Variovorax terrae: one gene and its partner. The protein of the gene in region 2 interacts with the protein of the main gene of each other region in a pairwise test. Links are inferred from orthologs where the notes say so. Each region holds a gene or a part of one and is shown on either strand. Other genes may lie near its edges. The genes, in order: MMF98_RS08540 and grxD.

Region 1 (7,555 bases), on a different replicon or contig from region 2:
CATGCCCAGAACAACGACTGCAGCAAGAATCACTCTTCAATGGAATTTGACAATCTCAACGTTCTGCGTGTGCTTCTCGCCATCGCAGACACCGGAAGCCTCACGGCGGCGGGACGGCAACTCGACCTCAGCACGGCGGCCGTGAGCGCGGCCATCAAGCGGCACGAGAACTCGCTGGGCGTCCGGCTGTTCGAGCGGACCACCCGCTCGGTGCGGCCCACGGCCGAGGGCGAGGTGATGATCGACCATGCCCGGCGTGCGCTGGAACTCGTGGCCGAAGGGCAGGCCAAGGTCCGGCATGGTTCTCTCGAACTGAGCGGCACCATCTGCATCACGGCCTCGGTCACCATGGCGCGGGAACTGCTGGTCGACTGGCTGGCGGAGTTCGCTGCGCACCATCCCGCGATCCAGATCGATCTGCAGGTCAGCGATGCGCAGCTCGACCTGGTGCGCGACGCCATCGACGTGGCGGTGCGCAATGGCCCGCTGATCGATTCGAGCCTGGTGGCGCGGCTGCTGGCACCGGCGCGGCGCCTGGCCTGTGCCAGCCCGGCCTACCTGGCGCAACACGGCGTGCCCCGGCATCCCCGCGACCTGGCCCATCACGAATGCCTGGTGTCGCGCGTGCGGGACCGCATGTACGACCGCTGGTATTTCGAGCCTGCGGCCTCGCCCGGGGCGCCCGCACAGGTCAAGGTCAGTGGCCGGCTGGCCTGCCATGACGCTTCCATCGCGCACCAGTGGGCGCTGGCAGGGCGGGGCATCACCTACCAGTCCGAGCTGGTGGTGGCGCCTTCGCTGGCCAGCGGCGCCCTGATCCGGCTGCTGCCGAACTACGTTGGTGAAGAGGTGCCGCTCTACGCGGTGATGCCCAGCAGCCGCTTCGTGCCGGCGCGCGTCAGCGTGCTGGTGGGAGAGCTGTCCAAGCTGTTCCGCCAGCAGCTCAAGCTGCTGCGCCAGCGCACGCCTGCCGTCGCCCCGTGAGGCGGCCGGCGCCGAAGCCGCTCAACCGGGGCAGGGCTCGCGCGGCGGCGTGACCGACCAGTACAACTGCTGCGTCTGCCCCGCCGCGCCTCGGCGCCTGGCAGGCACCTCCATGGAATGCATCTGCGGCGGGCTAGACAGGCCCGGCCCGGGCAGCGCGCTGCCGATGATCAGCGCGCCGCGGCGTTGCAGGTCGGCCCGGTCGATCCAGGGCGACTTGTGGAAGTCGCCGTCTTCCAGCACCGAGGGATAGGCGCCCGAGTAGACCGAGATCAACCCGGCTTCGAAGCCGGGGCCCACCACGTAGCGGAGCGGGCAGGTGGTGGCTGCCTGCCAGTCGGCGAGGGCGCGGGCTGCCATGGTGCGCGCGGGAAAGATGCGGTCGGCGCTCGTGAGCGAGCGCTGCGCCGTCGGGCTGCTGATCGATCGCATGTAGAGGAAGGCGCCGGCCAGATGGATCGCCAGCGCGGCGAAGACGAGCGGCTTGAGCCGGATGCGAAAGGGGAGCCGGCTGATCTGCCAGGCAATCAGCAGCGGCACGAACTGCATCGTCTGCAGCCCCCAGAAGCTCTGCAGCTTCACGCCGCCCAGCAGCACGATCGCCATCAGGACCAGAAAGGGAATGCCCACCAGCCCCCAGAACCACTGCGTGACCAGGGTGGAATTGGCCGCACCGGTGGAAGGCTCGGCCGGCCGGGCCCGGGCGAACAGCACGGCCACGCCAAGCGCGGCCAGCATGGGCAGATGAAAGCGCAGCTGGTTCGTGAGGAAAGACAGCCAGCGCACGATGCGTTCGCTGTAACCCAGGACCGGGGCGCTTTGCTTGAAATACTGATAGGACGGCAGGCCGTGCTGAAGCGACCAGAGCAGGTGCGGCAGGAACACGGCACAGGCCACCAGCAGGGCCAGGGCCACGCCCCGGCGCTGGCCTTGCGGGCCTCTGAGCACGCCGATCCGCCATAGGACAAACAGGACGCCAAGAATCGGAACGACCGCCTGGTATTTGCTCAGCAGCGCCGCGCCGGCCAGCAGCCCCACGATGCCCCAGTGCAGCAGCCGCCGGCTCTGCACCGCCACCAGCGTGGCCCAGACCATCGCGGCAATGGCCAGCACCAGGACGGTGTTGTGGTTGTAGGTCTGGGCGCGCCACGAGAAGCCCTGGTGCAGCGACCACAGCACCACGGCGATGGCGGGGGCCGAAGATCCTGGCGGCAGCAGCCGCTGCGCGATTTTCCAGGTGCAGAAGGCGCAGCCTGCGAGGCAGAGGGCGGCCAGCAGATAGGCCGTGGCCGGGGAGGCACCCATCAGGCAGATGGCCAGGGCCATGAGCCAGGTCGGAAGGGGCGGGTGTTTCCAGTAGCCGAGCTCCAGGCTGTGGGCCCAGTTGTACTGCTCGATGCTGTCGGCAAACTGCGCGGGATTGACACAGCAGGCCAGCACGACCCAGCCTGCCACCGTCAAGGCCGCAAAGGCGGGGGGCGCATGACGCGCCCAGCCCGCGCGCTGCGCGGGCAGATCCAACGACGAATCAACCTTCATGTCTGCCCGCCTGCGCCCGCATCAACGGGGCCCGGTGGCCATTTGTTAGTAATTTGTAATGTTGGTGATTCTAGGAACGGCAGGGCGATGAAGGTGTGACGGCCTTGTTGCATCAAGGGTCTCTGGTGGCGGGCAGAGGCCCGGGCGGCTGGCGGTACACGTGAGGGACGGCGCCGGTGTGAGCGAGCGCACAGTGTCGGGAAACGGTGGCGAGGTGTAAATCACCCAAAGCGACTAGGCGCCTGGACCACGTGCGCCGTCAGCCGCGGGCCCTGCGTACACTTGGCGCCCATGGCTTCTTCCACACAGCGTTTCGGGTCGATCGATGCCTTGCGCGGCGTGGCCATCGTCTGGATGACGGTGTTCCACTTCTGCTTCGACCTCAACCACTTCGGCTACCTGCGGCAAAACTTCTACCATGACCCTTTCTGGACCTGGCAGCGCACCTGCATCGTGAGCCTGTTCCTGTTCTGCGCGGGGTTCGGGCAGGCCATCGCGGTGCATCAGGGGCAGAGCTGGCGGCGTTTCTGGCGGCGCTGGGCGCAGGTGGCGGGCTGTGCGCTGCTGGTCACGGCGGGATCGGCCCTGATGTTCCCGCAAAGCTATATCTACTTCGGCGTGCTGCACGGCATTGCGGTGATGCTTCTCATCGTCCGGCTCACGGCGGGCTGGGGCCGTTGGCTGTGGCTTGCCGGCGCGCTCGCGATTGCTATGAAATTCATAGCTGAACAGCTCCTGGCGACAGGGACCTTGAGCAGTTTTGCCGAGATGTTCAATGCCCGGCCGCTGAACTGGCTCGGCCTGATCACCAAGAAGCCCATCACCGAAGACTATGTGCCCGTGCTGCCCTGGCTGGGCGTGATGTGGTGGGGCATGGCTGCCGGCCGCTGGGTGCTGGAGCAGCGGCCGCAATGGCTGGCGCGCGTTCCGGGCGGGGCGGCAGGCCGGCCGCTGGCGCTGCTGGGCCGCTGGAGCCTGAGCTGGTACATGCTGCACCAGCCGGTGCTGATCGGCCTGCTGACGGCGCTGGCAGCGCTCAAATGAACAACGCGGCCCGTGGGCCGCGTTGTACTCGGAAAAAGCGGGAGAGCTCTTATTCCACCTTGGCCTTGCTGCGCAGTTCTTCCTGGAAGGCGGCCAGCTTCTGCTGCTGCAGTTGCTGCGAGATCTGGGGCTTGACCTCTTCCAGCTTGGGCAACTGGGCCTGGCGCACGTCGTCCAGGCGGATGATGTGCCAGCCGAACTGGCTCTTCACCGGCGTGTCGGTGAGCTGTCCCTTGTTGAGCTTGACCAGCGCGTCGGAGAACTCCTTCACGTAGTTGCTGGGCGTGGCCCAGTCGAGGTCGCCACCATTGGCGCCGGACCCGGGATCCTTGGACTGCTTCTTGGCGATGTCCTCGAACTTGGCGCCCTTCTTGAGCTGGGCGATGATGGCCTTGGCATCGGCTTCGTTTTCAACCAGGATGTGGCGCGCCTTGTATTCCTTGCCGCCGTTGGCCGCGACGAACTTGTCGTACTCGGCCTTGATGTCGGCGTCGGTCACCGGGTGGGTCTTCTGGAAGTCGGCGAACAGTTCGCGGATCAGCAGGCTCTGGCGGGCCAGCTCGAGCTGGGTCTTGTAGTCGTCGGTGGCGTCGAGGCCGCGCTTTTGCGCTTCCTGGATGAAGATCTCGCGCGCGATCACTTCATCCTTGATCTGGCCCTGCATCTCGGGCGTGATGGGGCGGCCGGTGCGCGCCACTTGCTGCGTCAGGGCATCGACGCGCGACTTGGGCACGGCCTTGCCGTTCACCACGGCGACGTTTTGCGCTGCAGCAGGCAACGCCACCGCGCCCAGGACGGCCGCAGCTGCGATAGCCGATAAGAACTGCTTTTTCATGGTCTTTCCTTGATAGTCTTAGAAAATGAAGCGCAACCCGCTCATGAAAGCATGGCAAAGCGGGGCGGTATCAGAGCGTTTCAATGGCGATGGCATGAACGCCCCGATCAATGAAATCTTGCAGCGCATCATACACAAGGCGATGGCGCGCCAATCGGGGCTGTCCTGTAAACAAAGGTGACGCGATCCGCACCCGGAAATGGGTGCCGAAACCCGTGCCGTTGGCGCCCGCATGGCCGGCGTGGGCGGCGCTTTCGTCCAGCACTTCGAGCTGCGTCGGCGCCAGCGCGTCGCGCAGCCGCTGCTCGAGCGCGGCGGCGTGGATGGCGGTGCTCACGAGTCGCGTGTCTCCGTGTCGGTCTTGAGGTAGCGGCCCAGGTAGAGCGCCTGGCCGATCACGAACAGCACCATCAGGCCCAGGCCGCCGAACAGCTTGAAGTTGACCCAGGTGTCGGTGTCGAAATTGAAGGCCACCCACAGGTTGATGACGCCCATTACCGCGAAGAAGGCAGTCCAGCTCCAGTTCATCACGCGCCAGGCGTTGTCGGGCAGCTCCATCTGGGCGCCCATCAGCGACTTGAGCAGGTTCTTCCTGAAGAACAACTGGCCCGCCAGCAGCGCGCCGCCCATCAGCCAGTACAGCACGGTGGGCTTCCATTTGATGAAGGTGTCGTTGTGGGCGATCAGGGTAGCGCCGCCGAACAGCACGATCACGCCCAGGCTGATCCATTGCATGGGCTCGACCTTGCCGTGCTTGAAGCGGACGTAGCCGATCTGCACCAGTGTGGCGGCGATGGCCACGGCCGTGGCGACATAGATGCCCCAGACCTTGAAGGCCACGAAGAACAGGATGATGGGGAAGAAGTCGAGAAACAGTTTCATGGAGAGGGGGGCGGCCGGGTCAGGGGGAGGGCTGGGGCGTGAAATCCAGCGAGGCCGAATTCATGCAGTAACGCAGGCCGGTGGGTGCCGGGCCGTCTTCGAACACATGGCCCAGATGGGCATCGCATTGGGCGCACACGGTTTCGGTGCGCACCATGCCATGGCTGCGGTCCACGATCTCGCGGATCGCGCCGGGACTCGCCAGCGAGAAGCTCGGCCAGCCGCAGCCGGCGTCGAACTTGGTGTCGGAGTCGAACAGCTTGGCGCCGCAGCAGACGCAGTGGTAGGAGCCGTCGGCCCAGTGGGCCTCGTACTTGCCGGTGAACGGCCGCTCGGTGGCCGCGTGGCGCGTGACTTCGAAGGCGCGCGGCTCGGCGCCCTTGTGCGCGAGCAGCGCCTGCCATTCGGCGTCGGTCTTTTCGATCTTGTGGCTCATGATGAACAGCTGATTTCGATGGAAGAGGCCCAGTCGGGCGGGAAGCCGGCAGCTGCGTCCTGTCCCGGATGTTCGTCAAATGGGGCCTGCAGCAGGCTCAGCAAGGTATCGACCCCGGAAAAATCCTTTAGTTTCGCTTTTTCGATGGCCTGTTGGCCCAGATGGTTGCGCAGCACGTACTTCGGGTTGGTTTTGAGCATCAAATCGGCCGGATGTCCAGGTCCAGCGGTCGTGAGGCGCTCCGAAAATTGTAGCAGCCAGGCGTCGAACGCGGCCCGGTCGAGAAACAGGTCGCGCACCGTTTCGGGCCCGGCCCCTGCAACATGGTGTGACAGCCGCCGCCAGAAGATGGTGTAGTCGACCTGGTCCCGGGTCAGCAGCTTGAGAAGCGACTCGATCAGCGCCAGATCGCCCGGCTGCGCATCCGCCAGGCCCAGCTTGGCGCGCATGCGCGCCTCGAACTCCCGGGGAAAGACGGTCTTGTACGGCTCCAGCGCCGCCAGCGCGAGTTCCTGCTCACCGACCAGCGGCAGCAGGGCCTGGCCCAGGCAGAACAGGTTCCAGTAGGCGACGTTGGGTTGCTTGCCATAGGCGTAGCGGCCGTGGGTGTCGCTGTGGTTGCAGATGTGGCCGGGGTTGAAGGTATCGAGGAACTGGAACGGGCCGTAGTCGATGGTCAGCCCCAGGATGCTCATGTTGTCGGTGTTCATCACGCCATGGCAGAAGCCCACGGCCTGCCACTGCGCCACCATCGCGGCGGTGCGCCCGCTCACGGCCTCCAGCAGCGCGGCATAGGGATTGCCGGCGAACTGCTCCGTGGTGCGGCACGCCGGGTAGAACCGGTCGATCACGTAGTCGGCCAGGATCCTGAGCTGCGCATGCTGCCGGCTGGCCGCGAAATGCTCGAAATGGCCGAAGCGGATGAAGCTCGGCGCCACGCGCGTGACCACGGCGGCGGTTTCGATCTCCTCGCGGCGCACTGGCGCGTCCGAGCCGGTCACGCACAGGGCGCGGCTGGTCGGGATGCCCAGGGCCTGCATGGCTTCGCTGCACAGGAACTCGCGCACGCTCGAACGCAGCACCGCGCGGCCATCGCCCATGCGCGAGTAGGGTGTGCGGCCGCTGCCCTTGAGCTGAAGCTCCTGCGGGCCGGCGGGTGTCTGCAGCTCGCCAAGCAGGAGGGCCCGGCCGTCGCCGAGCTGGCCGGCCCAGACGCCGAACTGATGGCCGCTGTAGACGCTGGCCAGCGCCCGGCTGCCGGCCAGCGCCCGGTTGCCGGTGAAGGCCTCGAGCGCGGCCTGCGAGGCGAACCAGGCATCGTCCAGCTCCAGTTCGCGCGCCAGCGCGGGGTTCTTGCCGACCCAATAGGGCTCGGGCAGGGGCGTGGGCGGCAGCAAGGTGTAGAAGTCTTCGCCGAGCGCGGCGAAGCTGTTGTGCCAGGCAAGGCCCGGAGCGGGGTCGAGGGCCGTGTCGGCGGGCGGGTTCATGGGGAGGATTGTCGCCGCATGCGCCGCGGCGCAGCCCGGGCAGGGTTACTCGGCGGCCGTTTCGGGGTGGGTCAGGAGCCGGGCCAGCTTTTCCTCGTCGAGGATGCTCACGCGGCCGGATTCCAGCGACACAAGCCCCTGCTGCTCGAGCGATTTGAGGGCCCGGTTGACGGTCTGGCGCGACAGGCCGACCAGATGCCCCAGCTCTTCCTGTGACAGCCTGAGCCGGCGCAGGCCATGCCAGAAGAGCCGGCTCAGGTAGAGCGCGACGCGCTGCTCGGGCGAGCGGATGCGGCCGGCCTCGATGATGGCCATGGCCTGGCCCAGCCGCATGTTCATCTGGGTCAC
Region 2 (7,547 bases):
TGCCCGCCACCGAGACGCAGGGCCGCATCCACACCAGCGCCTGCACCGTGGCCGCGCTGCCCGAGCCCGACGAGGCGCAGGCGGTGCAGATCAACCCGGCCGACCTGCGCATCGACACCTACCGCGCCAGTGGCGCCGGCGGCCAGCACGTGAACAAGACCGACTCGGCCGTGCGCATCACCCACATTCCCACCGGCATCGTGGCCGAGTGCCAGGACGACCGCAGCCAGCACCGCAACAAGGCCAAGGCCATGCAGGTGCTGGCCGCGCGCATCCACGAAAAGGAGCGCAGCGAGCGCGCCGCCAGGGAGGCCGCCACGCGCAAGGGCCTGATCGGCAGCGGCGACCGCAGCGACCGCATCCGCACCTACAACTTCCCGCAGGGCCGCCTGACCGACCACCGCATCAACCTCACGCTGTACAAGCTGCAGTTCATCATGGAGGGCGACCTCGACGAGGTGATCGACGCGCTGCTGCTGGCGCGCAAGGCCGAGCAGCTCGAAGAGCTGGAACTCGGCGTTTCGGCCTGATTTTGGATGAAATACGGCCAAGGTCCTCGCCCCACGGTCATTTATTGCTACTATTTTGATAGCACCTTGATGCCATGACGATCGCCCAGGCCCTGCAAGCCGCCGCCGCGCTCGGCCTCGAGCGCCTGGACGCCCAGCTGCTGCTGCTGCACGCGCTGGGCCGCGCCGAGCACGGCCGCGCCTGGCTGCTGGCGCATGACGGCGACGCCCTGCCCGAGGCCGCGCAGCAGCAGTTCCAGCAGCTCAGCCAGCGCCGCGCCGCCGGCGAGCCGCTGGCCTACCTCACCGGCCGGCGCGAGTTCTTCGGCCTGGCGCTGCAGGTGGACGCCCGCGTGCTGGTGCCGCGGCCCGACACCGAGACCCTGGTCGAGTGGAGCCTGCAGGTCCTGGCCGGCCAGCCGGGCGCCTCGGTGCTGGACCTGGGCACCGGCAGCGGCGCCATCGCGCTGGCCCTCAAGCACGCGCGCCCCGATGCCCAGGTGAGCGCCGTGGACGCCAGCGCCGGCGCGCTGGCCGTGGCGCAGGCCAATGCCCAGCGGCTCGGGCTGGAGGTGGCGTTCCGCCAGGGCTCCTGGCTGGCCGGCACCCCGGGCCGCTACCACCTGATCGCCTCCAACCCGCCCTACATCGCGCAGGACGACCCGCACCTGGCCGCGCTCGGCCACGAGCCGCGCGAGGCCCTGGCGGCCGGCCCCGACGGGCTGGACGACCTGCGCGCCATCGTCTCGCAGGCGCCCGCCCACCTGCACCCCGGCGGCTGGCTGCTGCTGGAGCACGGCTGGGACCAGGCCGCGGCCGTGCGCGCCCTGCTGGCGCAGCGCGGCTTCGGCGCCGTGGCCAGCCACCGCGATCTGGCCGGCATTGAGCGCTGCTCCGGCGGACAATGGCCGGCGCTGGGATAATCGGGGGTAACGCTTCCGATCCCGGCCCGGCCCGGCCGGGTGAAGCCCCCTTTAGGAGAGTGACCCATGAGCAACGCCCAGCAACGCATCGACGACCTCGTCAAGCACAACGACATCCTGCTGTTCATGAAGGGCAGCGCGAGCTTCCCCATGTGCGGCTTCTCGGGCCGCGCCATCCAGATCCTCAAGGCCTGCGGCGTGGACCCCCGCACCCTCAAGACCGTGAACGTGCTGGAGGACGACGAGATCCGCCAGGGCATCAAGGCCTACAGCAACTGGCCCACCATCCCGCAGCTCTACGTGAAGGGCGAGTTCATCGGCGGCTCGGACATCATGATGGAGATGTACGAGAACGGCGAGCTCCAGCAGGTGCTGAGTGCACAGGCCTGAGCCGACCTCCCTCCATTCCCTTCCAAGCCAAGCCGCCCCCGGGCGGTTTTTGCTCTGCCGAAATCAGGAAAGCAGTCGTCCGCACCATGGCTGACCGCAGACCGTTCTACTCCATTTGTGGTATGACACGAGCCGCACCCCGCCCTAGCATCACAGTGCCGCCAAAGGCACACCGGAGGGGATTCACATGGCTCATCACACACGCAACTCAAGAGGTAGCGCACGTTATCGGTTCTTGAACGCCAGGCGCCAAATCCTGGCTTGGTCAGGGGGAGGCCTCCTCTTCCTCGGGCTCACCGGCTGCGCCGCCAACTGGACCTCGATCTACCGCAACCAGACCGTCACGGATGCCCCGGGAGCCCGGCAGGCGATCGTGACCATGGACGCCAAGCAGCGCGCCGTTCATTCGGTGCAATACGGCACTGGCGCCGAAGCCACCATCAAGCTGTGTGCGGAACAGGCGCCGGACATTTTTTCCGTCATCAGCGCGAGCGCAAACGCCTCGGCCAGCGCCACGGCCACTGCCGAGCAAAAGAACCTGAGCGCCTCACTGGCTCAAGCCATCGCCGAATCTGGCGGCGCCATCGAGCGGTCGCAGACGGTCAATCTGCTGGCCATGTCGCTGTATCGCAGTTGTGAGCGTCAGCTAAACAACATGATCAGCGACGAAGAAATGACTCTTCAAGCAGCACGAGATCAACGCATGCTGGTGTCGGTGCTGGCCATCGAGCAGTTGACCAACATGATACGGCCGCAGCTCAACCGCACGTCCGCATTCAGCGGCGGCTCGGCCGGAGGTGCTGCCGCCAAATTCGCTGACCAGTTGACTGCCGCTCGTGACGACGTCAAAGCGACCGAAACGGCTGAGGGCAACGCTAAAAAGGCCTACGACGCGGTGCTCGACAAGGCCAAGCCGGCCGAAGGAAAAGAGAAAGATTGCACCGCCATCGCGGACACGGGCGACCAAAAGGACTGCCAGGACAAAAAGTTGGACTGGAATGCAAAAAAGAAAAAGGCCGATGACGCCCGCAAGTTCTACGACAGCCTCGCCGCTCAGGGCCCGGCTCTCAACGCAGCAGCGACCGCTGCGACCGCCACCTCGACAACACCAGTCCAAGTGAGCGCCACCCTGAGTGACGTGGCCATTCAAACCATTGCCAGCACCGTCAGCCAGTTGGCCAGTCTGGGAGTCACCATCGACTACCAGGGAGAAATGTGCGTGCATAAGAATGCGAGCGCCACAAAACCCCTTACGAGTTGCCCCGGTGCCACTTCAAGCGAGGACCTGCTAAACGTCCAGCCCAGTAAAGGCACACAGCAACCCGCGATCTTCATTTATCCGCAAGTCGCCAAGGCATCGCAACGCGCAGCACTGGACACGCTGCTGAGAGCCAAACATTCGGAGATTTTGAATAGTGCGACCATCTACCTCACGGAGGCGATTCCGGACTACAGGGGAGTCAACGTCCTGCGGTACTTCCGGCCAGACGACAAAGCATCATGCAGCACCACCGCCACGGCGCTGGGCGGGATTCTGAAGATGCCGTTGCAGTGCATTTTTGTGCGCGGCTACGAAAACAGGGTCAAACCAGGCCAAATGGAAATCTGGCTGGGACCGGATGCCATCGTTCCCTCCTGAACTAGAGAAGGACCGCGGCAACGCAGATCCAGTGTATTTCGTGCTTTGGCAGATTTTCAGAGGAAAGTTTGGCTAATGTCCAGGCGGGGTGGTTATTTTCAGCTATATTTTTGATAGCACACAACTGCCACACTGCCCGGCGGCCCTCCTTCCTTCACTGCCAGCCGAAGCGCCGGATGTAGAACTTCTTCATCGCCGTGGTGAGCACGGCGTAGCCCAGCAGGATCGCCACCAGCCAGGGGAAGAACAGCAGCGGCAGCGGCTGCAGCTTGAAGTAGTCGTGCAACGGCCCCATCGGCAGGAAGATGCCGACCGCCATGATGGCCGCCGTGGTCAGCAGCAGCGGCCACGCCGCGCGGCTCTCGATGAACGGTAGCTTGGGCGTGCGGATCATGTGCACGATCAGGGTCTGCGTGATCAGCCCCACGACGAACCAGCCCGACTGGAACAGCGTCTGCTGCTCCACGCTGCTGGCCTTGAACACGAACCACATCAGGGCGAAGGTCACGATGTCGAAGATCGAGCTGACCGGGCCGAAGAACAGCATGAAGCGGCCGATGTCGCCCGGGTTCCAGCGCAGCGGCTTGCGCACCAGCTCGCTGTCCACGTTGTCGAACGGGATCGCGATCTGCGAGATGTCGTACAGCAGGTTCTGCACCAGGAGCTGCAGCGGCAGCATCGGCAGGAACGGCAGGAAGGCACTGGCCACCAGCACCGAGAACACGTTGCCGAAGTTGGAGCTGGCCGTCATGCGGATGTACTTGAGCATGTTGCTGAAGGTCCGGCGGCCCTCGATCACGCCCTCCTCCAGCACCATCAGGCTCTTCTCGAGCAGGATGATGTCGGCCGCCTCCTTGGCGATGTCCACCGCGCTGTCCACCGAGATGCCGATGTCGGCCGCGCGCAGCGCCGGCGCGTCGTTGATGCCGTCGCCCATGAAGCCCACCACGTGGCCCTTGGCCCGCAGCGCGCGCACCAGCCGCTCCTTGTGCAGCGGCGTGAGCTTGGCGAACACCTGGTGCACGTCCACGGCATGGGCCAGGGCCTCGTCGCTCATGCGCTCGATCTGCGAGCCGAGCAGCACGTCGTCGGCCGGCAGGCCGACCTGGCTGCACACCCGGGCCGTGACGAGTTCGTTGTCGCCGGTCAGCACCTTGACGGTGACGCCGTGCTCGTTGAGCGCCTTCAGCGCCGGCGCGGCCGATTCCTTGGGCGGGTCGAGGAAGGCGATGTAGCCGATCAGCGTCAGGTCGGCCTCGTCGGCCACCGAGTAGGCGTTGGGGCTGGCCGGGATCTCCTTCATCGCCACCGCCACCACGCGCAACCCGTCCTCGTTCAGGCGGCGGGTCACCTCGAGCACGCGCGCCAGCATGGCCTCGTCCAGCGCATGCTCCTGCGGGCCCTCGCCGTTCTCGATGCGCACGCGCGCGCACACGGACAGCATCTCCTCCAGCGCGCCCTTGCAGATCAGCTCGTGGTGGTCGTCGCGCTCCGACACCACGACCGACATGCGCCGGCGCTCGAAGTCGAACGGAATCTCGTCGATCTTGCGGTAGTCCTGCTCCAGCTTGAGCTCGGTCTGCAGTTCCACGTGCTCGAGCACGGCGCGGTCGAGCAGGTTCTTCAGCCCGGTCTGGTAGTGGCTGTTGAGGTAGGCGAACTTCAGCACCTCCTCCGAGGAGTTGCCGAACACGTCGGTGTGGCGCTCCAGCGCGATCTTGTCCTGCGTCAGCGTGCCGGTCTTGTCGGTGCACAGCACGTCCATCGCGCCGAAGTTCTGGATCGCGTCCAGCCGCTTCACGATCACCTTGCGGCGCGCCAGCAGCACGGCGCCCTTGGCCAGCGTGGAGGTCACGATCATCGGCAGCATCTCGGGCGTCAGGCCCACCGCCACCGAGAGCGCGAACAGGAAGGCCTCCATCCAGTCGCCCTTGGTGAAGCCGTTGACCAGCAGGACGATCGGCACCATCACCAGCGCGAAGCGGATCAGCAGCCAGCTCACGCTGTTGACGCCGGCCTGGAACGCGGTCGGCGTGCGGTCGGTGGCGGTGACGCGGGTGGCCAGCATGCCGAAATAGGTGCGGTTGCCGGTGGCCACCACCAGCGCCGTGGCCGAGCCCGACACCACGTTGGTGCCCATGAACAGCAGGTTGCTCTGCTCCAGCACGCTGTCGCTGCTGGCGCGCCGCTCGGCGAACTTCTCCACCGGCAGCGATTCGCCGGTCATCGCGGCCTGGCCCACGAACAGGTCCTTGGCCGTCATCACGCGGCAGTCGGCCGGGATCATGTCGCCGGCCGACAGCACCACGTGGTCGCCCGGCACCAGCTCGCGGATCGGCACCTCCTGGCGCGAGGGCGGGCGGCGCGTGTGCAGGTGCGCCTCGAAGTAGCGCTCGGCCACCTCGGCCGCCTCGGTGCCGAGGTCGCGCCGGATCACGGTGGCGGTGTTGCTCACCATGGCCTTGAGGCGCTCGGCGGCGCGGCTGGAGCGGCCCTCCTGCACGAAGCGGATCAGCGTGGACAGCACCACCATCGTGCTGATCACGATCGTGGCCTTGGCGTCCTCGGTCAGGTACGACACCACGGCCAGCACCGTGAGCAGCAGGTTGAACGGGTTCTTGTAGCACTGCCACAGGTGCAGCCACCAGGCCAGCGGCTTTTCGTGCTCGACCTCGTTGGGGCCGTAGTGCTCCAGCAGGGCCGCGGCTTCCGGCGCGCTCAGGCCGTCTTCGTGGGAATCGAGCTGCACCAGCGCCGCCGACAGGTCGTCGCGGGCCGCGCGCAGCAGGTCGCGCGAGAGGTGCTCCGGCACCGGCTGCGACAGGCCCCGCCCCGCCACCGTCTCCAGCAGGGCCCGGCGGCCGAAATGCTTGGCGGTGTGGCGGCTGCGCAGGAAGTTGCCAAACCAGGTCTTCAGGAAATTCATGCGGGGACTCCGGTTGCGGGGGGCCTGTGTTCGGAAGGGGGGCGCAGGCGTTGGAGCGCGCGGCGCGCCGCGGGTTCCATCGCCGGTGCAGGCATCATCGGGGCGGCGCTGCGGGCCAGGCCGCCCAGCGTATCGAGCCGGATCAGGACCAGCTGCGACGGCTCCAGCAGCCGAGCCAGGCCCTGCACCAGGCGGGCCGCCGCGGCGACCGAGCCGGTGAACTCGCCGCTGAGCATGCAGCGGGCCGGCGGCAGGCCGAGCCACTGCTCCTGCACACAGGAGAGCTGCACCCGGGTGTCATAGGCGGCGCAGCGCAGCAGCTCGCGGGCGCTGTCCCGCGCCTCGGCGCAGACGATCAGCGCCACGCGGTGGTGCAGCCGGGCGGGAGCGCGGTGACGATCGACAGTCATCATGCGGACAGTCCTTGCGGATCACAGCGCCGGGCGCTGGCCCAGGCTCAACTGTAACTGGACCGTGGCGCTCGCCAGATCGGCCTGCGCCTGCAGGCTGGCCAGGTAGGCCTCGTCGGCCGAGCGCTGGGCCGCCAGCAGCTCCAGCAGCGAGGCCGCGCCCTTGCGGTACGACAGGCGCATGCCCTCGAGCACCCGGTCGGCGTCGGCCAGCACGGATTCGCGGTAGCGGCGCAGGTTGTCGCGCGCGGCTAGAAACTGCGTATGGGCCACGCGCACGTCGGCCTCGGCCTTGAGCTCGGCCTGGTTCAGGCCGAGCATGGCCTGCGTCACCGCCGAGGCCGCCTGGATCAGCTCGCCGCGCTGCAGCCGCGAGAACGGAATCGGGATCGACAGCGTGACGCTCAGGGTGCGCGAGCGCGGCGAGCCATCCACCAGGTTGCCGTCGGCGTCGATCGACGCGGGCCCGGTCGGCGTGCGGCTGTAGCTCAGGCCCAGCGTCGGGTCGACATGGCGGTTGGCCTGCACCAGTTCCTCGTTGGCGCGCGCACTGTCGAGCGCGGCGCGCGCGATCAGCACGTCGTCGCGGGCGCGCAGGCCCTGGCGGACCAGCGCCTCCAGGTCCTGCCCGGGCACAAAGGCCTCGAAACCGCACTCCAGCGCGCCCGCGCCGAACAGCTCGGCGAAGCGCCGGCCCAGCGGCACCGACAGGCCGAGCTGCGCGGCCTGCGCGTCGGCCCGCGCCTTGTC

Evidence for each region.
Region 1: the proteins of grxD (region 2) and MMF98_RS08540 interact in binary tests that used the Escherichia coli proteins (3 or more experiments, as listed by UniProt). The link is inferred for Variovorax terrae from one-to-one orthologs.

The regions. Positions count from the first base shown.
Region 1 is NZ_JALGBI010000001.1:1,803,522-1,811,076, forward strand. Bases 3,107-6,053 are described here. They hold MMF98_RS08540 (BolA family protein), read right to left. Parts: upstream 4,740-6,053; coding sequence 4,473-4,739; downstream 3,107-4,472. Other genes in these bases: MMF98_RS08530 (acetyltransferase domain-containing protein), read left to right, coding at 3,107-3,567; MMF98_RS08535 (peptidylprolyl isomerase), read right to left, coding at 3,617-4,402; MMF98_RS08545 (septation protein A), read right to left, coding at 4,736-5,284; msrB (peptide-methionine (R)-S-oxide reductase MsrB), read right to left, coding at 5,304-5,720; MMF98_RS08555 (protein adenylyltransferase SelO), read right to left, coding at 5,717-6,053. Outside these bases: MMF98_RS08520 (LysR family transcriptional regulator), read left to right, coding at 40-984; MMF98_RS08525 (glycosyltransferase family 39 protein), read right to left, coding at 1,006-2,523; more of MMF98_RS08530, read left to right, coding at 2,815-3,106; more of MMF98_RS08555, read right to left, coding at 6,054-7,207; MMF98_RS08560 (Crp/Fnr family transcriptional regulator), read right to left, coding at 7,253-7,555. UniProt on the Escherichia coli protein: Transcriptional regulator that plays an important role in general stress response. Has many effects on cell morphology, cell growth and cell division. Acts by regulating the transcription of many genes, including dacA (PBP-5), dacC (PBP-6), ampC and mreB.
Region 2 is NZ_JALGBI010000002.1:491,123-498,669, reverse strand. Bases 222-3,160 are described here. They hold grxD (Grx4 family monothiol glutaredoxin), read left to right. Parts: upstream 222-1,498; coding sequence 1,499-1,822; downstream 1,823-3,160. Other genes in these bases: MMF98_RS17790 (hypothetical protein), read left to right, coding at 2,010-3,160; prmC (peptide chain release factor N(5)-glutamine methyltransferase), read left to right, coding at 605-1,432; prfA (peptide chain release factor 1), read left to right, coding at 222-530. Also shown: more of prfA, read left to right, coding at 1-221; more of MMF98_RS17790, read left to right, coding at 3,161-3,461; mgtA (magnesium-translocating P-type ATPase), read right to left, coding at 3,616-6,387; MMF98_RS17780 (hypothetical protein), read right to left, coding at 6,384-6,800; MMF98_RS17775 (TolC family protein), read right to left, coding at 6,819-7,547. UniProt on the Escherichia coli protein: Monothiol glutaredoxin involved in the biogenesis of iron-sulfur clusters.